3 regions of the Candidatus Nitrosoglobus terrae genome follow, and region 3 is predicted to be linked to each of the others. Evidence: predicted binding sites of a transcription regulator. Region 3 holds the regulator's gene; each other region holds the start of a gene.

Region 1 (5,663 bases), 1.5 Mb from region 3:
CTGCTTCTAGTTCATAGATAACCATAATTTACTTCTTTTAATCTTTCTAATGGCTTTCTCCTCATCTAAACTAAATTTATGGATTATCTAGTTTATTTTTAAACAGATTAATCCCTTAAACTCTATCAGGGTTTCTGTAAACTCAATTCCTAAAAACTAGATGAGGAACCGCTATGAAATCGTATGAATACCGCGCTGGGGTGGTTCAAACCCTTGCAAAGCTAGGTGATGAAGAAGCTAATTTAGAGATCTGTAATTATTACGTTAAGCAAGCCACTATGCAAGGAGTAAAGTTGTTGGTATTTCCCGAATGCATGAATGCGGGTTATCTCTATAATTCTCCAGAGCACGCTCGCAAGGTTGCCGGGCAGATGGATAGCCGATTCGTTAAAGGATTAGCCAAAATGGCGCGGGATAACGATATGTTTATCGCCAGTGGCATGATTGAATGGGATCCTGAGCGGCAAAAAATATTCAATACGGGCATATTATTAGACAAAAAAGGGGATTTAATCCTTCACTACCATAAGCAATTTTTAACTACGCATGATCAGAATTGGTTTACCTTTGGGGAACGGGGATTTCCAGTAGTGGCCACGGAACTGGGTAAATTAGGCATGATGATCTGTTTTGATGGCCGCATACCGGAAATCCCCCGTTGTACAGCCCTTAATGGAGCACAGGTTATTGTTGATATGGCAAATTTCTTCCTCATTGACCAAGCTGAGACATGGCGACCCGCGCGGGCTTATGAGAACGGTGTCTGGATTTGTGCAGCCTCAAAATCTGGCCAAGAACGCTCTATCCACTACCCTGGGGGTAGCATGATCATTGACCCTAAGGGAAATTTACATGCTCAGATTCCATGGGATACTCATGGGTTAGCAGTGAGCGAGATTGATCCTACGCTAGCGGATAATAAACACTTAGGTCTTGGGGCGGATAGATTTGCCGATCGCCGCCCCGATACTTATACCGTCTTAACTAAGCCCTATAAGGAAACGGCAGTCGCTAACATTAATGAAGAAGCCATCATTCCCAGTAAGGCCGTGTTTAATATGGCCGCCGTACAAAGCCATGTCTGCGAAACACAGCCAACTACCTTAGATCAGGTGGCAACCCAAACCATGTACGCCGCCCAATTTGGAATTCGGCTCATCGTATTACCTGAATATGTTGCCTCACCTAATTGGCGTATTGATGCTGCAGAAGCTCAAAGGCTTGCGGATCTCAATGCTGAGTTAGTCAGGACATTTTCTATCCTATGCAAAGAAAATAAGTGTGCCGTATTGGTGCCCAATGTGGAAAAGATAGATGGAAAGCTCTATCCAACTTCCTTTTTAATTGGCCCCGAGGGTAAAACCATCCTATCCTATCGCAAGGTGCATCTATTCGCCGATGAGCGAAAATGGGCCACAGCTGGTAGTGAATATCCCGTGGCTAATACTCCATTTGGTCGAATTGGGATAATCATGGGATATGATTCTATGTTCTCAGAAGCCGCCCGCTGCTTAGGGGTCAATGGCGCTGATGTCATCTTATGGCCGGCACGATTACAAAATCGCAATGAGCGCCGATATCTTGCCCTAACGCTAGCGGTAGATAACCGATGTGCACTCATTCTTGCTAATCGTATTGATGCCCCTTATAGCGCTGGAAGTCTGGTAGTTCCCCCTTCACAATTCCCAACATGGGATGTTGAAGCTGTTACTGAGTTCTTTACCGAAATGCATAAGGTAGTGTTTGATGTGGTTGAGCTGGCGGCTACAAGGCAAAAAAACCTAATGAGTAATGTACATATGTTCGCTAATCGTATTCCTAAAACCTATGGGCCTTTAGTTGAGAAACGCTAAATTATGGGTAAATTGTTAAATTTTAAATAATCCAAGCATAAAAGGCACGAGTCAACATTCTAGATCTCGTGCCTTATTCCCGCTGCGCTATGCTGTTACAGCGACTCAAAATATATTCACATCTCATTGCCTACCCTGCATCGGCTAGGCATAAAAAAGCTTGGAATCATTAATCCAATTAAACCAACCCCAAAAAGCGCAAACGCAGAAGGCTCTGGAATCGAGGTAAGCCGACTCATTGATACGTTTGCCAATACAGCCATTGGGTGCGCTTTATAGGTATCACTCATGGCTTGTAAATTCAGATAGGCTTGGTTTGATCCAGCTGTAATCTGGACTGTCGTATGCTGCCAACCGGTAAACTCTCCATTAGAAGTCGTTAGCGTTTGAGTATTTTGAGTGTTCTTACCTAACGAGACTTTCAGAAAACTTGAGGCATCAGCTGATGATCCGCTACTCTGAGTGGGTGTACTACTCTGAGTGGGTGTACTACTCTGAGTGGGTGTACTACTCTGAGCGGGTATACTACTCTGAGTAGGTGTACTACTCTGAGTAGGTGCGCTGCTCTTCTGAGTCTGCGTAAGCCCCCAGTCAAAACTTACTTGATAAGTGGCACCAGGGGTTAAATTCGTAAAGTGCTGGTAAATAGTCGCTCCACCCATTAGGGTGTCGGTATATACTGAAGAACCGCCGCTAAGACCCACAAAAGCGCCACTATCTGTATTTGGCGGCGCCGTAACTGCAGACAGTGGATCTAAACCTACTCGACCCGCCGGAGTTTCACTTGTAGCTTGAGCGGCATTTGGATACCAGATGCCATCTCCCCAGCCCCCCTGCCATCCCTTAATGAAATCTCCATAAGCATTGGTCTGAGTACCATATTGAGCAGAGCCGGTAATATTCTGAGTGACTTGCGAAAAATCACCATTTACTAGTAAATTTGCTGGTGTTGCCTGAGCAGTACCGATAGAAACTACGGCTAAGGGCATCACAGCGTACATCATTGCTAAACGCATCTGTATACTCCTATTTATAATTTTACTTATCTAATACAGATAGATATGCAATTTTTATGCCCTTATATTTTATTTTATAAAAATCAATATATTATGATTCTATACCAAGCAGTTGCTGTAAAAAAAATTAACAAAAAACAAAGATAATCATATCCATATTCTTTACACTTCATAGTAAACCTCCCTACCTCCAGCTACAATCGGCCAAGAAGCTATTAAATATTGTCAATAATCTTGACAATTTTATATTAGGCATAAAAAAAATCTATTACCAAAAAATAATAGGCCAAGATCAACTGGTGATAAGAAAATCTCGTTAACAAGCACGAGCACTAATAATTGACACGAATCCCAATTTCTGCTCCTCGTCCTGCTTCGGGTGCAAAGTTACGTAGATAGGAAGTAGAATTACGGATATTTTGATTAAGCAGGTTGGTTCCTCTAGCGAACGCTAATAGCTGGATATCCTGGCCAGCTTTCACTTGATACTGCGCGCCAAGATTTAACAGTATATAACCGGGGGTTGGCGCTTCAAACTGGCCGGCATGTTTCTGCGTTTCGGCACGAGTTAATCGCACATTACTAGAAAATTTAGCCTTAGCATAATCTAATTGTAATCCATAACGCAGCGGCGGCATTCGGGGTATATCAGCACCATGGGTAAATTGGCCTCGGGTATAGTCGCTAAATAAAGTCAGCTTAATTGCCCCCTGATGATTTTCCATCACTGGGAAAATCAGCTTACCTTCAAAGCCTTTAAATACGGCATTGGCTTGGCTAGTAACCACCACGGGAGGACAAAGGGTGTCCATAGGACAGGGATCTCCTTCTTCAGTTACAAACTGGCCATTACGCTGCTGGGTAATATAATCACTAGCCCAATTCTGAAAGAGATCAATCTCAGCTTGCATCCAATCCGATTGAAAATGATAGCCCAGATCTAAATTGTGAAAGGTCTCAGTCGTAAGGTTAGGATTCCCTAACTCAAAACTACGGGTAGCATCATGAAAGCCATTAAATAATAATTCTTGTACTTGAGGTGATCGTTGTGAACGCGTGAATGCTAAACTCAAGTTGTGCTGATCATTAATTTCCCATAGCCCAGAGGCCGAAAAACTCACTGGCGTATAATTAAAGCTAGATGAGCCTTTAGCATCAGGGGCAATCCTATCATTTTCCACTCGCAGACCTAGCTGATAGCTCAGCGCTCCTAGATCAAAATTCTCTACCACAAATAAGCCAAAGTTGTTAATTTGAGAATGGGGAATAAGAATATCGCCATCTGATTTATCAATAGCGCTAAAATCACTGGCAATACCGTGAAAACCCACTACTCCATGCAGCAGTCCAATAGGCTGATGGGTCAGCTCTACCCGACCTTCATAAGTTTTATTAGCAAAAAAATCGCTGACAATGTTATTAGTAATTTCGGCATGCTGGTAATCGGTATAACCTAAACGCATGACTAGAGATTGGGCAAAGCTAACAGGATTGTCTAGCTTACTTTTAAAATCATATCTATTTTGCTGTAAATGAATACGGGTAATATCATCACCTGTGCCATTGATCGGAATACCGTAATCATTAAACAAATGATTCACAGAAGCCCCAGCAAAACCTATATCGCCTATCCAAGAAAATCCAGCCGATCCGCTGATAGCGGTTCCTCGCGAATTAGGCAGTACGCCTTTAGAATTTTCTAACTGTGCCGGCAGTGTAGGATCGCTAAAACGAGCAGCAGCCTCATCAATCGCTTGGCCTCCAATCACCATATTGCCATGATCTCGATAAAATCCATCCAAGTGAATCGCTATTGGCCCCTGCCCACCCTCTATTTTCGCCACGGTTGCAGTCTCATTAGTGGTACTATCATAGCGCTGCTCTATAGCCCCTCCCAATCGGTGTTTCAGCATATCCTCTGGAATACGGTTACTGATAACGTTCACTGCGCCACCCATGGCACCGCTACCATAAAGTAAAGTAGCTTCTGGCCCTCGTAATACTTCGATCCGATCAGCCAATAAAGGCTCAGTACTTACAGCATGATCAGGGCTGATCGAAGAGGCATCGTTACTACCAATATCATCATCTAGCACCCTCACCCGCGGCCCGCTCTGGCCTCGGATCATGGGTCTACCCACACCAGGACCAAAAGATTGATTAGCAACACCTAGCTCCTGCTCTAAAGTCTTACCGATGGTATCTCCTATCTTCAGGCGCAAATCATCACCTTTTAGTACAGTCGTTGGCACTCTAATTTTTAAACTTTCTTCTTGTATAGGAGCCGTTACTGTTACGGGTTCTAATTCCTTCGCTGGCTGCTGTTCTGCGTACGCCGGCAGAAAAATAATGCTGGTAGCAAGCGCAAAAAAAAAATAAGTACGTTATGCATGACTCGTATAGCTTTCCCTTATTTTTATAGTATATGTTATATCATAACATATTAAGGTAATGCTTTTTTGTGAAGCACAGCAAATTTTAGCGATTAAAAGGTCATGTTTAGATTTAAGGCACCAAACTCAGCGTAAGTAAAAAATGGAGCGTTACACTCATACTCCAGCAGTATTTTAATACAGCAGCTTTGGGTTTAAGAATTAAGATAGATGCTACTGCAAGTGCAATAGCTTTACATTAAGCGTACCCTTAAATAAATATTTACATAAAATTTAGCTTACAAAGCCTGGGCCTTTCTTTACAGTCATGAAAGCACGCTTATTGTTCAATTTATGGCCTACTAGAGCATTCTAAAATAAATGCTCAATAATCCTCTATTATTGAGCGTTTGTTTATGCTT
Region 2 (5,663 bases), 860 kb from region 3:
GGCTGAAGGGTAGGCTGGAATACCCGCTCTCCCGCTAAAGTGAGGGCATGGCCTCCCGCCTCACTCAGTATTAAACTACCGGCGGCATAATCCCAGAGTTTTTGCCGGCCATGAAGATAAACATGGCCACGACCAGCGGCTATCCAACACCAATCTAAGGCCACGGATCCTAAACTGCGTTGAGAACTGTAAGGGGGATTTGTGGCTAAGCGGGCAGCTAGATCAGAAGGCAAGCGTTTAAGATCCACCAGTCCAATACCGCTTTGCAATGAAGAAATAGGGCGGTGCTGTCCTAGGGGTTTTCCATTAAGCTGTACCCCTTGGCCTTTTTGGGCGCTAAAACATTCGTTGCGTAGCGGATCATACACGATTCCTAATACTACTTGCTGCTTTAAAATCAAGGCCAAGGAAACGCTGAAACAAGGTATCCCAGCAGCAAAGTTACGGGTGCCATCTAGGGGATCTAGACACCAGACTCCTTGATCCGTATTTTCTAATAGCCGGTGTTGGGCTTCTTGTTCCATCTCCTCACTGAGAAACGCAAACTGAGGCCAATGGGTGGTAAGGGCTTGCTCGATCTGATTTTGCATCGCTAAATCCGCCTCGGTAAGTAGGCTGCCGTCTGCTTTCCATTGGCTTTTAACGGTAGCAAACCGAGGTAAGAGTTGCTCTTGAGCAATGCCCACAATCATCTGGCTGAGTTGTTCTAAATTAGGATACATAAGCATTGATTTACTCCTAGGATAGTTAAGAAAATAAGCCCTTTCTCATATTGTTGTCATTATGTATTCTACGAGGTAGCCTTTGATTTAAAAGCTTTTAAAGGAGAGATTATGACGGGGATTATAATTGCCGTGGCGATACATGTGCTGGCTGTTATCTGGTGGATTGGGGGCTTAGCGTTTGTATCGTGTTCATTTTTGCCCGCCTTGCGCCAGGGTGCGTTTGGCTCGCAGCAGGACGCATTCCGTGCGGTTGAACGCCGCTTTGGATTACAGGCCCGCGTTGCCATATTGCTGGTGGGGGCTTCCGGCTTGTATATGGTGGCGATACAGCACTGGTGGCCTTTATTCGGGATGGCAAAATTCTGGTGGCTAAGCGGAATGTTTGCCTACTGGCTATTATTCATGGTGATGCTATTTATCCTCGGTCCCAGCGGGGTGCTAAAAAAGATCATGAAGGGTTCCGGCGGGGACGAAGCGCGAGCATGGCAACGAATGCATCATATGCATCTTGTGCTGCTGCTGATCGGTATTGTGATTATTATCGGGGGATTGATGGGTAATCATAGCCTCTAGGAGTTCTCATTAAGATAATGATTGGGAGTTATATGTATGCACCCCATTATAGCCGCCGTGGGTTTGCTCTGTTTAAGCAACCTATTTATGACCTTTGCATGGTATGCTCACCTTAAAACGTTAAATCACCAGCCGTGGATTATTGCAGCCCTTGTCAGCTGGGGCATTGCCTTCTTTGAATATTTATTACAAGTCCCCGCCAATCGGCTGGGGTATACAGTTTTAAGTGTTAGCCAGCTTAAAATTTTACAAGAAGTCATTACCCTATCTGTCTTTGTTCCTTTTGCCTTATTTTATCTCCATGAACCGTTAAAACGGGATTACCTATGGGCAGCGTTATGTATGCTGGGAGCCGTGTATTTCATGTTTAGAGAATCTAGCTAAGTTTTCATTTAGGCTTTCCACCGTGTCAAAAAACTTAACACCTGCCTAATCGTAAGATCCAAGCTTCATTCAAACTGATGATAAATTTATAAATTATTGATTTTAGGTTAAATATTTAAAAGACGAGCCTTTTATCCCCCTCATCAAGAGAATCAAACCCCTTGAGATAGAACCCATTAAGTGTCATTAATTTTTACATTTTTGAAGATAAAAGATAAAAGATAAAAGATAAATTTTAATTTATCTCATTGAATTTAAAGCTAAAATAAATAAAGGCACGAATATTGCTAGAAACCTTAATGATGGGAATAGCTTTCTCCCTGATATAGGGCTATTCCCATCAAAACACTTAAAAACTAAGAACAGAGGTTTTATATCGTGCTAATTTTTAAAATTAAGAACGAGAATGTAAAGAATATTGATGTAATGACTAAAGTGAGCTTTCAGCTTAAGGGGCTTTTAACTGCCAGTATAATTTTACTAGGGTTCATCACTACCCCCAATGCTTACGCGGTGCCTTCTTATGTGGCGGAGATTATGTTCTTCAATTCGGTTGGATTTAACGGTGCTATTGGGATTACGGATAAGAACAAAGTGATAGGTAATGGACATCACAATAGCTACGTTGGCCCTCTATATTATCCTGGAGGTGATAGTTCGCCAACTATAGGTGTGGAGAATATCTACCATGATGAGGGTCTAACGATCAATGGTAGTGGTTACGTTAAAGGTGAAATATATGAGCTTGGCCTTCCCGTTATTTTCTATGGTGGCGAGGATATCTTCTATGGCAAAAACAGTGCAGGCCAGTATCATGAATACATCCTTAATTACAGTAACCTCAATCCCGCTCAGGGCATCAGCGGTAGCGAACTAATAGAAGCAGATACGGGAGAATTGGTGCCTTTTAAGGAGATCACTGATTTTAGCTATGCCCCTTCAATCCATTTTAGTCCGGATGAAAATGATCAAGGGCAGCGGATAGCCACAGTAGATGGTGTCGCTACCCTGTATGATAAGGGTATTGCCTATAATATTACGGATCTGATTAGTAATAAACTGGATACAGGAGCGGCTCCTTATTATGACGGTCTCAGCTATAGCATTACACGCTTTTATGATCCTATTTACATCAATAATAATGGCTGGATATTAGGCCAAGTAGATCTAAAATTGAGTGACGGAACACCATATTCAGATGCAAATCGGTTTGTAATACTCAAGCCAGTAGATGTGCCCCTACCCTCAAGCCTAGCGCTGTTAGGGTTAGGGGTGGGGCTATTGGGGGTGATGGGTCGACGCGCGGCCAGTCAATCTCTTTAATCTACTTCAATGATATTTTGAAGTGGCTATTCCCGATTGATCGTCACGCGATCAGTCGGGATTTTATACAGTTTACTAAACGTATGAAGTATTTCTCTCAAGCTTGCGAAAATAATAAGCAGCCTATTTTGGAAATTCTTAAAAGAGTGCTTAAAGGTTGCCATCAGGTGCTGGAAATAGGGAGCGGATCAGGTCAGCATGCGGTGTATTTTGGTAAGCAGTTACCCCATCTAACATGGCAGCCTACGGAGACTCTGGAAGGGATAGCGATACTAAAAGAAAATTTAGTAAGCCTTTCTGCTCCAAGCAATGTGTTAACGCCTCTAGTGTTAGATGTAAATCAGCCGCTATGGCCGCTGGACTCGGTGGCAAATATATTCAGCGCCAATACGTTACATATCTTAGCTTGGGAAGAGGTGGAGTTGTTTTTTAAGGGGGTAGGTGCGCTGCTAAAACCCAAGGGCTTACTGTGTGTATATGGGCCGTTTCGTTATCAGGGAAACTATACGAGCTTGAGTAATGCTGAATTTGATTCTTGGTTAAAAGCCCAAGACGTTGAGCGGGGTATTCGTGATTTTGAAGCGGTAAACACGTTAGCAGAGGAACAGGGGTTAGAGCTAAAAGAGGATTATGCTATGCCCGCCAACAATCAGTTTTTGATTTGGCAGCGATCCGAAAAGATAAATTCCTAACCCCAATTTTTGGGTAGATTAAAAATACTTATTGCTGAGATAACCGCCGTTTCTGGACAGCATCTGCAAATTGATAGAGTAATTCCTCGCTTTCTTCCCAACCCATACAAGAATCGGTAATACTTTGTCCATAAATTAGGGGGGTATCAGGAACAATATCTTGACGGCCAGCTACTAAATGACTTTCTAGCATAATCCCAATAATGCGTTTATCGCCGACTGCAATCTGCCCCACAATATTTTCGGCCACTAAAATTTGCCGCTTAGGGTCTTTACCGCTATTACCATGACTACAGTCAATCATCACTTGGGGGAGAAGCCCAGCCTGAATGAGCTTAGTAGCGGCTTCATCTATGCTTTCTGGATCATAATTGGGTTGCTTACCGCCCCGTAGGATGAGATGGCAATCCGGATTTCCTGTAGTGGAGAAGATAGCAGAATGCCCAGCTTTAGTGACCGAGAGAAAATGATGAGGTCGTGAGGCTGAGATAATCGCGGCGGTGGCTACATCCAGATTACCGTTAGTAGCGTTTTTAAACCCAACGGGACAGGATAGGCCAGAGGCTAGCTCTCGATGTACTTGGCTTTCAATGGTACGTGCCCCTATGGCTCCCCATGAAATCAGATCAGTCATGTATTGGGGGCTAATTAAGTCTAAATATTCAGTACCGGCTGGGATTCCAGCGGTGGCTAAATCCAATAACAGCTTACGAGCTAGGTGTAGTCCTTCATTGATCTGAAAGCTACCATCTAAATAAGGATCGTTGATAAATCCTTTCCATCCCACGGTAGAGCGCGGTTTTTCAAAATAAACCCGCATCACAATGAGCAAGTCATTGGTAAGTTTATTAATCAGTATTTTCAGCCTTTTGGCGTACTCCCATGCAGCTTTAGGATCGTGAATAGAACAAGGACCCACTATCACTAACAGACGGTCATCGTTTCCATTGAGTATTTCCTGAATGGATCGTCGCGTTTGATAGACTGTCTCTGAAGCCTTCTGGCTAATAGGTAACGCTTCTTGGAGCTGGGCGGGTGGAATCACCTCTTTTAGGTCTTTAATTCGGAGATTTTCAGTAGGAAAATTCATTGGCATTTACGTCTACTAGTTACTATAAATTTTGATATTATGAAATGGTTAGAGCAAATACGCCTGCTTTAATAATATTATGAGTACATAATCAGGAATTAAAAACTTAGGCTTTATTCGTATCTCAATTTTGGTCAATTTTAAATGCTCTTCATTTTAATACATCGCTAACTGTAAAAAATTCAGACTTGCTGGAAGGTAACACGGCAGTATTACCAGTATTCTGTATACTTTTTAGGTTAGCATCCGCTAATTCTAAGATCATCTTAGCCTTATCGTCTATGACAGATATTAATCGTTATCCTTTAGAATCGCTGTTTAATCGCATTTTATCTCCCATCAAAGTTTTTCTTCAGCAGCCTACTGCTGGAGGAATCATGTTAATGATGGCCACTGTTTTAGCTCTTGTATTGGCCACTGGGTTAGGAGCGGAGACTACCCGCCATTTTTGGGAGCAGCAGCTTATGTTCTCGGTTGAGAATCATTTTACCCTGAAGCTTTCTTGGCGTGATTGGATTAATGATGGTCTCATGGCTGTTTTCTTTTTGTTTATGGGGCTGGAAATTAAGTATGAAATTTTGATGGGGGAGCTGGCTTCGATAAAAAATGCCGCCTTACCTATTGTAGCCGCCATCGGTGGAATGGTAGTTCCTGCTGTGATTTACACTGTTTTTAACCTGAATACTGAGGCTGCCTCCGGGTGGGGGATTCCCATGGCGACTGATATTGCTTTTGCGGTTGGGGTCTTAACGTTGTTAGGACAGCGGATTCCAAAGAGCTTGGTGACTTTTTTAGCCGCTTTGGCCATTATTGATGATCTGGGTGCGGTGTTAGTGATCGCCATTTTTTATACTTCCACTTTGAGTATTATTGCCT
Region 3 (5,663 bases):
TTCTGGGTAAAGTAATTATCCATCAACTTAAGGACAGCTCCCAAACCAGCCACATGAAGATATTAACTCGAGATGTACGAGTTGAGCCTGCTGCAAAATATGCTGAGACTCAGCAGCCAGCTACTTTATTAGATAATTATGGAAGAACTGATGGTATAGGCGCCAGAATCTACTTTAAAGAGGAGCGTGTAGAAATTTTATCTCAAGTTAGAGGAGACTATGCCGCAGCAGATAAGCCTTAGATTAATAATTTTTTGGCTTATTACCCAAAATCTAGCTTATGAAACTGCTTTAGCTTTCTCTAACGATTCAGGGCAACCCATTCATATTGAAGCTGATCGAGGGGAGCTAGACAACCGCAAACAGGTTGCTATTTATTATGGTAACGTACACCTTACCCAAGACAATTTACGTATTGACTCCGATACGCTTACTATTTTTTATACTCCAGAGAAAAAAATCAAGAAAGCCATTGCGGAAGGTCAGCCTGCTTGGTATCGGCAGCAATCTAATGATGATAGTGAAGATATGCGAGCTAAAGCCCTCAAAATAGAATACCATGCCGATAATGCCACTATCTATCTCTTCCAAAAAGCCCATGTTTGGCAAGGTACAAACGAGTTTACTGGAGATCGGATTGTATATGATACAGAGCACCGTATTGTCAGAGGCCAAGGCTCTAAAGCTGGATCTGGGCGTGTACACGTTACTATCCGCCCTGATGAAGTCGAACCCTCACCCAATAATTCTAACTCTACTCCTAAAAACTCAGATTCTACACCATCTCTAGCAGCTCCTCCTAAAAATCAGGTAGCCGATAATCAGCAGCTTAAAAGCGGAGAAGATCAAGGCCGTACCACAGATTGGCTGGCTTTATACGATAGCGCTAATATTAAGAGTAACCAAATAATACTTCTCCAGCCACGTACTCAAGTCACCATTATTAATCGCAAAGATGAGTGGCTCCATATCACTACGCTCATAAAAGGTGAGCTGCTAGAAGGCTGGGTCGAAAAGAAGTTTATTCGGTTACCTGAATCAAATACAGATTCTATATCCTCCTCTCCCATCCCTATAGAATCTTCTAAAAATCAGGTAGTTAAAAATCAAAAATCTGAAAGCAGGCAGGCTCAAAATCGTACCACAGATTGGCTAAATTTATACGCTAGCACTGATATTAAAAGTAACAAGGTAGCCCGTCTTCAGCCCCAGACCCAAGTCACTATTATAGATCGCAAGGATGAATGGCTCTATATCACTGCTCTTGTAGAAGGCGAGCTACTGGAAGGTTGGGCTGAGAAAAAATTTATTCAATTACCCGAAACAAGTATGAATTCTACGCACCCCTCTCCCATCCCTATAGAATCTTCTAAAAATCAGATAGTTAAAAATCAAAAAATTGAGATCGGACAAGATCGGGGTCGCACTGCAGATTGGCTAAGTTTATACGCTAGCGCTAATATTAAAAGTAACAAGGTAGCCCTTCTTCAGCCCCATACCCAAATCACCATTATAGATCGCAAAGGAGCCTGGATCTATCTCACTGCCCTCGTAGAAGGCGAGCTACTGGAAGGTTGGGCCGAAGGGAGATTTATTCAACTACTAGAGTCCAGTCAGCCGAAATAATTACATTATCCATGAGCAGACTATCAGCAGATCATCTCGCCAAGCGCTATCAATCTCGATGGGTTGTTAAAGATGTCTCTCTAGAGCTTTTAAGCGGTGAAGTTGTGGGATTATTAGGCCCAAATGGTGCAGGTAAAACGACCTGTTTTTATATGTTAGTGGGATTAATTCCATCTGATAAAGGGCTAATTTCCCTAGATCACCATGACATTACTCACTACCCTATTCATCGTCGCGCTCGTCTAGGAATCAGCTACCTTCCCCAAGAAGCTTCAGTTTTTCGTAAGCTAACCGCCGCTGACAATATTGCTGCTATAGCTGAAACTAGATCCGATCTGACAAAGCCTCAGCGCAAGGATTTAGTCGACAGTTTACTACATGAATTAAATATTATGCATGTAAAAGATACCCTAGGCATGAGTCTCTCAGGCGGGGAACGTCGACGAGTTGAGATCGCTCGTGCACTGGCAGTAGATCCACAGTTTATATTATTAGATGAGCCTTTTGCTGGCGTTGATCCTATCTCAGTACTTGATATCCAAGGTATTATTCGGCACCTCATAGCCCGCGGCATTGGCGTTTTAATTACTGATCATAATGTTCGAGAAACTCTCGGGATCTGCAAACATGCCTATATTGTTAATGCAGGGGAGGTCATTGCTAAAGGCGAGCCTCAGGAAATTCTTAATAATGAGCGGGTAAAAGAAGTTTATTTAGGATATAATTTTTATCTTTAGCTGCCTTTGTGGCACATTTATTGCTTAATATTATAGCTAATCTTGCCATAACAACAGATTTTCCAAACATGAAAACTTCTCTTCAGTTACACTTGGGGCAGCAGCTCACCATGACCCCCCAAATGCAGCAAGCAATCCGCCTGCTGCAGCTCTCCTCCCTAGAGCTACAAACTGAGATTCAGCAAACGCTAGAATCTAACCCATTACTAGAGCAAATTGAAAGCGAGGAGGATCAGGAATATTTACCCAGCCATGCTTTACAAAAAGAGTGTAATTCTGACAATAACGAATTAAACTCCTCTCTAAAAGAGGAAATTATCCCTGAAGATTTACTCTTGGATTCCAGCTGGAGCGATACTTATGATAGCGTATTGTTACTCACTTCCTCCGAGCAGGAGATCTTATCAGACTTAGCTCACCAAAAAAATAATGAAGAAACCTTGCAAGAATATCTGCTTGGGCAAGCCTATTTATCTTTTACTGATAAAAAAGATTTTACTATTGCAGCTAGCATTATTGATGCTATTAATGATGAGGGATATTTATGCGATTCTCTCACAGAAATAATGCAAGATTTACAAAAAAATATAGTGATTGATCCTAATGATGTCAAAGTAGTGCTACACCGCATACAAAATTTTGATCCCCCAGGTATTGGAGCAAGTAACCTAAGTGAATGCCTACTACTACAACTCAAGCGCTACCCACCTGATACTCTCTGGTTAGAAGACGCTAAAAAACTGATTTCTCACCACCTAGAGGCACTTAGTAAACGAGATTACGCCCAAATAATGCGGGGAATGAAATTATCCGAACAGGATCTACTCGCGACTATTCGCTTAATTCAAACGCTTAACCCTCGTCCAGGAAATAAAATACAAGCCAATAGAGTAGAATATATAGTACCTGATATCTATGTTACTAAACGTGGTAATGGCCGCTGGGAAGTTGAGCTTAATCCTGACATAGTACCCACCCTCAGAGTGAATAATTATTATGCTAATCTTATTAAACGCGCGGATAGTAGTTTCACTAACAGCTACCTTAAAAACCAGCTCCAAGAAGCCCGTTGGTTTTTAAAAAGCCTGCATAATCGTAATGAAACGCTACTTAAGACCGCTTGCTGCATTATCGATCGTCAGCAAGCATTCTTAGAATATGGCGATAAAGCTATGCAACCTTTAGTTTTACATGATATCGCTAAGGCAATTTCTATGCATGAATCAACTATCTCTCGCGTGACTACTAACAAGTACATATATACCCCCCAAGGAATTTATGAGCTGAAGCATTTCTTCTCTAACCACGTGGCTTCACAAAATGGTAAGGAATGTTCTGCAACAGCTATTCGCGCAATCATTAAAAAACTCATTGCAGTAGAAGATCCCCGCAACCCCCTAAGCGATGACAAAATTGCGCAAAACCTAGCTAAGCAAGGAATTAAAGTAGCGCGGCGTACTATTGCTAAATATCGAGAGTTCCTAAATATATCCACCTCTCATGAGCGAAAACGTTTAATCTAACCTGCTATAAACAATAGGAGTAGTTATGCAAATAAATATTACTGGTCACCATATCGAAGTCACTCAAGCGTTACGTCATTACGTAGAAAATAAATGCCAGCGCTTAGAGCGTCACTTCGATCAATTGTCTAGTATTCATGTAGTACTTAGCGTTGAAAAAACAAGGAAAAAGGCTGAAGCAACCTTGCACCTTGGAGGGGTTAGCGTGTTTGCTTCATCTGAAGATGAGGATATGTATGCGGCTATAGATAATCTAGTTGATAAATTACACCGACAGACTAAAAAACAACGAGATAAACTCAACGATCATCATCGTAGTGAGGGGATAGAAGAAAAAAATAAATAAAGAATTATACAGAAAGCACATGCGAGTTACCGAGATCCTAGTTCCTCAAAAAATTGCTATTGGCGCTACTGCCAGCAGCAAGAAGCGAGTATTAGAGCAACTTAGCGAGTTACTGGCGCACGGTGCAGATGACGTAGACTCAAAAGAAATCTTTGAACGTTTACTTGCTAGGGAACGTCTTGGAAGTACTAGCCTTGGGAAAGGAGTCGCTATTCCCCATGCCCGTATAAGTAGTAGTCAATACCCTTTAGTTGCATTTATGCGTCTAGAACAAGGAATTGATTTTGATGCCATAGATCAGCAGCCAATAGACCTATTTTTTGCCTTACTCGTCCCTGAAGAGTCAACAGAAACTCACTTACAACTACTCTCCCAATTAGCAGCAATATTTCGTAACCATAAGCTACGGGACCATTTACGAGATGCTAAAGATCCAAATACTTTGCTAGAAGCCCTGAAAAAATGGGAACAAACCACAACAGTCAATAACATTATTAATCATTAAGCGAGCTCATACGAAATGGATTCCCCTAGCCAAAGCAGCGCAATAGGCCATGGGGTACTGCTAGTGATTTTTAACTTAGGAGTCCTATTAACTGGAGAAAGCGGTATTGGCAAAAGTAGTTTAGCTTTAGAGTTAATTAGACGAGGGCACCATCTAATTGCTGATGACACTCCCATTTTTCATCGCGAAGGATCTACTAAACTAATAGGCAGCTGTCCTTATATATTACAGGATTTTTTAGCAGTACCCGGCCTAGGAGTCATCAATATCCGCGCTATTTATGGCGATCAAGCTATTATTGATCATCACCCACTTGATTTCGTTATTCGCCTTATTCCTAATAAGTATATTGAGCCACTAACCCGTAGCTTAGGCCAATGGGAGCAATTAGGCATTAAAATGACTGAGCTTACCTTACCTTTAGCAGGAAATATTCCACAGGCAACCATGATAGAAACAGCTGTTCAAGATTATCAGCTACGGTTGAAAAACTATGATGCCTTACTTGAGCTACAAAAGCGACAAAATAAATCTATCTAATGCTTACTGCTAGGTTAAGAAAAAGATAACAGTTTTTATAATATTCTATTTTGTATACATACATTATTCATAGATGAACTTCGCTTAAAATAAAACTAGTGTAGATCCAATGAGATTGATTATCATTAGCGGGGTATCAGGATCAGGAAAAAGCATCGCTCTTCATGCTTTAGAAGATCAGGGTTATTACTGTATTGATAACCTCCCTATCGATCTTCTCCCCCATTTTGCCCAGAAAATGCAAGGAAGTACTAATCGACTGCGAGCTGCTGTTGGTATCGATGTGCGTAATCTCTCCCAAGAATTAAAACAATTTCCTCAGATTCTAAAGGAAATTGAAAGCACAGGAATTGAGTGTCGTATTATCTTCTTGGATGCTAATGATG

Evidence for each region. The regulator sigma-54, encoded in region 3, starts transcription at its own class of promoters, with help from an activator protein. The targets are predictions, from matches to a motif close to TGGCANGNTNCNTGCTT.
Region 1: a site for sigma-54 is predicted at 2,915-2,931, ahead of TAO_RS09540 (PEP-CTERM sorting domain-containing protein). Genes of this name have one in related genera too.
Region 2: a site for sigma-54 is predicted at 1,956-1,972, ahead of TAO_RS04415 (PEP-CTERM sorting domain-containing protein). Genes of this name have one in related genera too.

Annotation. Positions count from the first base shown of each region.
Region 1 is NZ_AP014836.1:261,801-267,463, reverse strand. It holds gene TAO_RS01280 (carbon-nitrogen hydrolase family protein) at 174-1,853, shown strand; gene TAO_RS09540 (PEP-CTERM sorting domain-containing protein) at 1,970-2,869, opposite strand; gene TAO_RS01270 (TonB-dependent receptor) at 3,202-5,121, opposite strand.
Region 2 is NZ_AP014836.1:902,893-908,555, forward strand. It holds gene TAO_RS04400 (inositol monophosphatase family protein) at 1-722, opposite strand, end outside; gene TAO_RS04405 (hypothetical protein) at 834-1,298, shown strand; gene TAO_RS04410 (DMT family protein) at 1,335-1,682, shown strand; gene TAO_RS04415 (PEP-CTERM sorting domain-containing protein) at 2,061-3,005, shown strand; gene TAO_RS04420 (DUF938 domain-containing protein) at 3,023-3,697, shown strand; gene TAO_RS04425 (3-deoxy-7-phosphoheptulonate synthase) at 3,726-4,787, opposite strand; gene nhaA (Na+/H+ antiporter NhaA) at 5,069-5,663, shown strand, end outside.
Region 3 is NZ_AP014836.1:1,765,382-1,771,044, forward strand. It holds gene lptC (LPS export ABC transporter periplasmic protein LptC) at 1-242, shown strand, start outside; gene lptA (lipopolysaccharide transport periplasmic protein LptA) at 220-1,626, shown strand; gene lptB (LPS export ABC transporter ATP-binding protein) at 1,638-2,363, shown strand; gene TAO_RS08375 (RNA polymerase factor sigma-54) at 2,432-3,886, shown strand; gene hpf (ribosome hibernation-promoting factor, HPF/YfiA family) at 3,912-4,232, shown strand; gene TAO_RS08385 (PTS sugar transporter subunit IIA) at 4,252-4,737, shown strand; gene TAO_RS08390 (HPr kinase/phosphorylase-related protein) at 4,753-5,277, shown strand; gene rapZ (RNase adapter RapZ) at 5,387-5,663, shown strand, end outside.